3 regions of the Paenibacillus sp. 01T47 genome follow, and region 1 is predicted to be linked to each of the others. Evidence: riboswitches for the same ligand, from Rfam matches in the RefSeq annotation. Region 1 holds a riboswitch; each other region holds the start of a gene.
The links. A riboswitch is a leader RNA that binds a small molecule or an ion and turns the genes downstream of it on or off. The one in region 1 is predicted to bind cyclic di-AMP.
Positions count from the first base shown of each region.

Region 2: it holds a riboswitch for cyclic di-AMP, as region 1 does, so the genes downstream of both, AC1DOV_RS08325 (NAD-binding protein) here and AC1DOV_RS32525 (ubiquitin-like domain-containing protein) in region 1, are expected to answer to the same signal.
Region 3: it holds a riboswitch for cyclic di-AMP, as region 1 does, so the genes downstream of both, AC1DOV_RS30990 (C40 family peptidase) here and AC1DOV_RS32525 (ubiquitin-like domain-containing protein) in region 1, are expected to answer to the same signal.

Region 1 is NZ_JBFTPA010000033.1:11,028-13,290, forward strand. Features, by position in the region: gene AC1DOV_RS32520 (TatD family hydrolase) at 1-416, shown strand, start outside; cyclic di-AMP (ydaO/yuaA leader) riboswitch at 601-781, shown strand; gene AC1DOV_RS32525 (ubiquitin-like domain-containing protein) at 1,030-2,178, shown strand.
Region 2 is NZ_JBFTPA010000003.1:203,597-205,859, forward strand. Features, by position in the region: gene AC1DOV_RS08320 (hypothetical protein) at 1-53, opposite strand, end outside; cyclic di-AMP (ydaO/yuaA leader) riboswitch at 493-691, shown strand; cyclic di-AMP (ydaO/yuaA leader) riboswitch at 783-953, shown strand; gene AC1DOV_RS08325 (NAD-binding protein) at 1,072-1,470, shown strand; gene kdpF (K(+)-transporting ATPase subunit F) at 1,594-1,671, shown strand; gene kdpA (potassium-transporting ATPase subunit KdpA) at 1,690-2,263, shown strand, end outside.
Region 3 is NZ_JBFTPA010000026.1:42,497-44,759, reverse strand. Features, by position in the region: gene AC1DOV_RS30995 (FAD-binding domain-containing protein) at 1-908, opposite strand, end outside; gene AC1DOV_RS30990 (C40 family peptidase) at 1,067-1,543, opposite strand; cyclic di-AMP (ydaO/yuaA leader) riboswitch at 1,547-1,700, opposite strand; gene AC1DOV_RS30985 (hypothetical protein) at 1,933-2,082, opposite strand; gene AC1DOV_RS30980 (hypothetical protein) at 2,117-2,263, opposite strand, start outside.

The DNA.
Region 1 (2,263 bases):
CTCGTAAGGTGGGCAAGCCAATTGTTATTCATAATCGGGATGCTCATGAGGACATTATTCGTATTCTTCAGGAAGAGAATGCAGCAGAGGTTGGCGGTGTCATGCATTGCTTCTCCGGCAGCTGGGAAACGGCTAAACAATGTCTTGATATGAACTTCTATATATCATTTGGAGGACCCGTTACTTTCAAAAATGCAAGGGTGCCAAAAGAGGTGCTTAAGCAGGTTCCAATCGACCGGATTTTGATTGAAACCGATGCTCCATATTTAACTCCACACCCGTTCAGAGGGAAGCGAAATGAGTCCTCTTACGTCTCTTTAGTTGCAGAGACAGCAGCCGAATTATTGGGCAAAACGGTAGAAGAAATAGGTGTAATTACGACTGAAAACGGTCGAAGATGTTTTGGTATTGTCTAAAAACGAGAGAAATAGTGAGAAATAGAGACCTTTATCGCGTAAAAACTAATTTTTATAGCGATAATCGCTTATTTTTTCCTGCTTTATCCTGCTTTTTCGCTTAAATCGTCTTTTATCGTATCTTTACAATTGACCTCGTATGAAGGTATGATTCATCTCAGAGCAATAAAATTTTGTATTGGATTTCCAGTTTACGCTTAATCTCCATTCGGAGAGCGGGGGAACCATGTACGGTTTTTAATTCCGTATTTTGAATTCTTCAGGGGTGAATTTCGAAGCCATTGCCATGAGCATTGTGTAACGAATAGGGCGACTCTCTTGTCCGAATCCGTCAGCTAACCTCGCAAGCGTTATAGAGAGTGATCAACCTCGTGCATCCATTTTTCTGTATCCCAGTGAATCATTTAACCGGGAAGCCACGAAACAGATCCTCTGTCGACGGCTTCTTTTTATTTTCGAATAATCGGGAATTTGTCGACATAGGGATAAAAGATGGGGGTGGGAGGATCGATAGCAGTACTGGATTGCGTGCTCGCACGCCAATATACTATAGTCGCGTCAGTTGTATCATGCGTAACACTTGGCGGCGGGGCTATGAAGGAGGACCGATGAAGTGGGAATACTCCAGGTTAAGGACACCCATGGGAAACGATCATCCAGCATGTCTTTCGCATTGCGATGGAAGCGTGAAAACTTGCGTTTGATTCTTTTGAGTGCTACTATCTCAATCGCTATGACTTTCATGTTTTTGGTGTTGTTGTACGGAACGGCTGTCAAAAGCGTCTCCGTAGTAGTGAACGGACAAGAAACCGTTGTGGAAACGAAGCAATGGGTCCTGCAACGCCTACTGGATGAACAAGCTATCGCAATTGGACCACATGATGAGGTGTCCATACCGCTTAATGCGGCAATAAAGGACGGAGATCGTATAGAGGTGACTCATGCGATACCGGTAATTGTGAAGGCTGATGGCAAGACCTCTACTGTATATACGACAGAGAGAACAGTGCAGGCAGCGATCGAGGAATTACATATTCCAGTTCGTGGTCAAGATAAAGTAATACCTCCGCTTCATACCGTTTTGGACAACGAATTGACTGTAACCGTCGTTCGCGTAGATAAGAAGGTAGCTGAGACAGAGCGTGCAATGCCATTCTCTATTGTGAAGAAGAACGATCCGACGCTGGAAGCGGGCAAGCAGAAGCTTGTTCAACCCGGCAAGGAAGGTCTGATCGTAGAGAGTATCGAGAAGCAGTACGAGGACGGAATCCTTATATCGAAGAAGATGGTCAGCAAGGTGGTTGAAACCGCTGCGGTTAATCAGGTTGTCGCCATCGGAACGAAGAAGGAAGAGCCTAAAGTATCTGTGCTCTCGAACAAGAGCCCGAGCTTTACTTCGCTTACGAAGAGCGGTGTAACGTTTAAGGCGAGAAAAGTACTTAAAAATGTCACGTTGACTGCTTATTCTGCAGACCTCTCTTCAACAGGAAAAGATGAAAGCCATCCGGAATACGGGATTACATCATCAGGCACTCGGGTGCAAGAGGGTCGGACGATAGCTGTTGATCCGAAGGTTATTCCCATCGGTTGGTGGGTTTATATTGAAGGAATCGGTTTCCGCCGCGCTGAGGATAAAGGAAGTGCGGTTAAAGGCAACAAAATCGACGTATACTTTGATAGTACAAAGATTGCGAACAAATTCGGCAGGAAAAAAGGCATCACCGTATATGTGCTGGGGCCGAATAAACCGACTGCAAGCTAATTGAGCGGTTACCATCATCTTATCGCAATAATCAATTAAATATGCCATCATAAGGAGAGGCACTGCCTCTTCTTTTTGCATGTCT
Region 2 (2,263 bases), on a different contig from region 1:
GCAGCTGATTGATTTTCTAAGCTTGGCAAGGGTACTTCAACTGGTGTAGACATCAATGAGATCTCTCCTCGATTTGAATAATTCACCGATAATACTCAGCCATATTGGCTTGCCGTCTATGGTAAACCCGAAATGCAATATTGTAAAACTGTGGTATATCGTGAAAAGGCAGCCAGATGCCATTTTAAAAGAAATCCATTCGTTATGGCAGTAAAAAGATATTTATTCTTCGAAATACTCGTTTATTCTCTTCCATTCTCGATTATAGAGAAATCTGATTATTCACGCATAAAATCGTTGGAAAGGGATTGAACACTATTTTTGAAAACAAGAGTAAAACTGAGAAATAGTGAGATATCGAGAGATCGAAATGAATGTAAGCGTTGCGAATCGCTCTGCAAGGCTGAAATTGGCTAAATTAGGTAGCAGACTGCCTTTACAGTATTTATAGCGAGGAGTAATATTCGATACAGGATTTATAAATAAGTTTCGATTTACTGATCGCTGAGTTTCCGTGAAAGCGGAAGCGGGGGAACCAATAATGACGCGATGCGCCTGTTCGATGTGAGAGTCGAACAAACGCAGAGCAGGGGTGAATCTTTGACAGGTGCCATGGATACCGGTCAAAGTAGGGCGACTCTCACCGCCCGAATCCGACAGCTAACCTCGTAAGCGTGGACCGAGAGAGGAATGATGAAGCTTGTGATCGATTAACTTCGACCGCAGAGTGTCATAGACCTCTGTGGTTTTTTGTGCCCAAAAAAGCTTAATTTGCTACAAAATGTAAGAAAACGCTGAGTCCTGCAGCAGCAGGAACGGGGGAACCAACGAACGATTCGTGTGCAATCACGACTTCGCTTCATGGGGTGAATCGCTTGAAAATGATCAAGCGTAGGGCAACTCTCAAGGCCCGAATCCGACAGCTAACCTCGTAAGTGTACTCGAGAGAGGCAACAGCCATCGTGCTTCCCGCGGCTTATTCTGCTGCGGGCAAAGAAGCCGCGGGAAAAGTTCCTCTTATCCCAAGGCTTCTTTTTTGTTGCCTTTTTTACCATATGGAGGAGAATTCGTTTGCAGGAAGAGCATATTATTGTAGCTGGTCTAAACGAGGCTGGCCAATCATTCATACGAACTTTGCAGTTTCATCAATTAAAATTTATCGTTTTGACCAATAGCAAACAGGAAGAAAAACAGCTTCGCAAGCAGGGTATCAGCAATGTTTTGTACATCAATTCGAATGATCGTCAAAGCTGGAATGTTCCTTCGATGAACATTAGCGAGGTATTTATATTCGAGAGCAGCTTGGCGCTTAGCTGCCGCTTTGTACAGTGCTGCAGAGCTTGGACCTCTAAGTCGATTTACGTCATTACACAGCAGTGGAATCCAAGGGCTATTTACAAGGGGCTCGGAGCGGATCATATCGTATTCTCTCATACCGGTGAAGTCGGTTTTCTATTAAGCAACAAATAATGCAGGAGGGGTTTACATGCAGGATTTTTATATGTTCGGGGCGTTGTTAGCTAGCTTCGGTTTATTTTACGGATTTTTAACTTGGTGCTCCAGTGTTATTGAGAAAACAGGGGGCGAGGGCCAATGACTGTCATAGCGATAGTGGCTGTATTTGTTTTCGTTTATCTGATTTATGCGTTAATTCATCCGGAGAAGTTTTAATAGAGGGGGATTTACAAGATGGATATTTTACAATTGCTTATCGTCATTGCCGTTCTTGTATTGTTAGTTAAGCCGCTTGGTACTTACGTCTATCATGTGTTCTCAAATGAACACAATCGGTTAGACAAAGTATTCGGAGGGACGGAGCGATTTATATTTAAGCTTATTGGTCTCAAAAAAAGAGAGGGCATGAGTTGGAAGATATACGCACTCAGCTTTGTTGCAACCAATTTAATTTTAGTTGCTTTCAGCTATTTGATATTGCGGTTCCAAAATGCACTGCCGTTTAATCCAAATGGCATGGCAGCCATGGAGCCTACACTGACTTTCAATACAGTCATCAGCTTTATTACCAATACGAATCTACAGCATTACAGCGGGGAAAGTGCCTTATCTTATTTCTCCCAAATGGCGGTCATCATGATGATGATGTTCACGTCAGCGGCGACGGGCTTCTCGGTTGCCATCGCGTTTGTTCGTGGGATTACGAGTAAAGGAACGACGATCGGCAACTTTTTCGAGGATTTTGTAAAAGCACACACAAGGATTTTTCTTCCGATTTCCTTTATTATCACGCTAGTGCTTGTCGCTC
Region 3 (2,263 bases), on a different contig from region 1:
AGATGAGCATTTGAGAGCTTGGACATATCAGCTAGCTGCTCGTAACGAAAGAAATCATCATGATACATCGCTTGATATAAATAAAAATCACGCCATGCCAGCTGCCGTACCCATGATTCAGACCCCGGGAGCCCTTGGGTCATTTCGTAGGCTTGGCGGGCGGAGATGGCGCCCGTATTAAGGAAACGTGCAAGCTGGCTTGTATGATCATCGGCATAGGCGTCCCTGCTCTCCGAATAAGAGGCAAGGCGTTCTCGTACGAACCGTTCCAGCTTGGATAATCCTTTGGACGATCCTTGCACGTTTGTGCCGCCTAGGGCGCATGAAACGGATTCGGGCAAAGCGAAGGACTGCGCAACCTTGGCATTAATTTCGCTTAAGGTAGCAAGCTCATGAATCGTCGTTTCACTCATTGGGCTATAGCACTCCAGCATAAAGCTGCTCCACTTGCGATAAAAGGGTGTGAAAACCTTGTATGGATCCATTTTTCGAGCAAATGCCGGGAAAGCATCTAGATCAGCAAGAGGTGAATCGGCAATAGACATCCAGCGGCGGCCAAGGCTGCGTGTGATTAGCCCAAGCTGCTCATCTCGCTGCCGTGAGTAAGGCGTATAGTCTGTATGAACAATAACCTCATCAATAGGATGCGCATGCAGCAGAGCTTCGGTGATCGCAGCAGGATTACCATAAAGCACATGCAGTTCCTTTCCTGCATTAGAATAGTTGTGCAGAAGCGAGGCGGCTTGCGCCATGAAATTCCGGCCGCTATGACTAGTTAAACGGCCATCTCCTGTAATAACGGGATCTATGATTAGCAAATGAATGCCTTGTTTCTCTTTTTTCTTCAAATAATCAAAAGCGCGCAAATCTGCAATACGCAAATCCTTGCGGTGAATAAACAAATACATCAGTGATAGCTCCTTCCATAAGCGCAACATTGAACGGCCGCATTCCAGCTGGAATGAAACAGCAAAGCCGCAAGTCATTTGTCGTCAGAGGACAAAAAACTGCGGCTTTGCTAGATGAGTCTACCCGTTCAACCCTCAAGAAGAGGGATTAGGCTGCTCTATTTTACGTCAACGTTGGCTTGGTATGAATCAGCATCCATGATACGACGAGCAGTTACATATCGTCCCTCATAGTACTCGGAGTTAAGTTTGTCAGTTACAACGCCTCTGCTCGAGGATGAATGTACAAACTTGCCATCTCCAATGTAAATGCCAACATGGGATATGGCGCTATTATTGCCGCCAACTGTGTCGAAGAACACAAGATCTCCCGCAATGAGGTCAGCCTTAGCGACCTTTGTACCTTCTTTTGCTTGCGAACCAGAAGTACGTGAAAGCTCAATGCCCATTTTCTCGAACACATAGCTCGTGAAGCCGGAGCAATCAAAACCTTTCGACGACGTTCCGCCGCTTTTGTACGGAGTGCCAATAAGATCATTAACAATTCCGTTCAATTTTGAGTCAGCGAAAGCGCTTCCCGCTTGAAAAGCGAGCACGAGAACGAGACCCAGGATTAATGCGGTAATCTTCTTCAATTGTGAAACTCCTTCCAATGCCGACGAGGTTAGCTGTGGGGTTCGGTTGAAGGCTCCCTATGATTCCTCGGGCGTTTGAAAAAAACTCAAACGTCGGAATCAATTCACCCAAAGTGGTTCCCCCGTATCCCAATAGGGAATTAGGCAGTTTTTTTATTGCTTTGAGAAATATTCGATTATTTTCAATGATCTCCTGCCTTTAGTGGCAATTTCTAATAATTCTCATGTAACCTTTTGACAATTTGCTTCGTTAAACCGTTCTTTCTGTAATATAAACACGCCATAGTAGTGCTTTCTAACTAAATACATGGAGTCAATTTCATTAATTATGTGGATGTTGTGTAAAATATACCGATTTGTCCTTTAGGCGCTATATCGCAAGGACTAGCTTAAAGTGCCGTAAACGGCGGTATTTCACCATTTTGCTCCTCATAAATTAGAAAAATCTCATCTATATCACTCGTGAATAAGCGTAGATTCAGACAGCCTAGCTGCTGCTCCAGATAGAGCGGCAGAAATAGACAAAGGAGGCTGTTCATGAGAACAGCCCCTTTGGGCAATCGAAAAAAAGATTTATTTTGCAGTAACGATTTTTTCAGAAATGAGCTGTGGATCGTTGTTTTTTTGCTGCATCCAAAACTGTACCTTGTATTTTCCAGCATTTTTAAAATCGTAGGAAACGAGCTTGGAACTGAACCAAAAGGTGTCTTTTTCGACGAA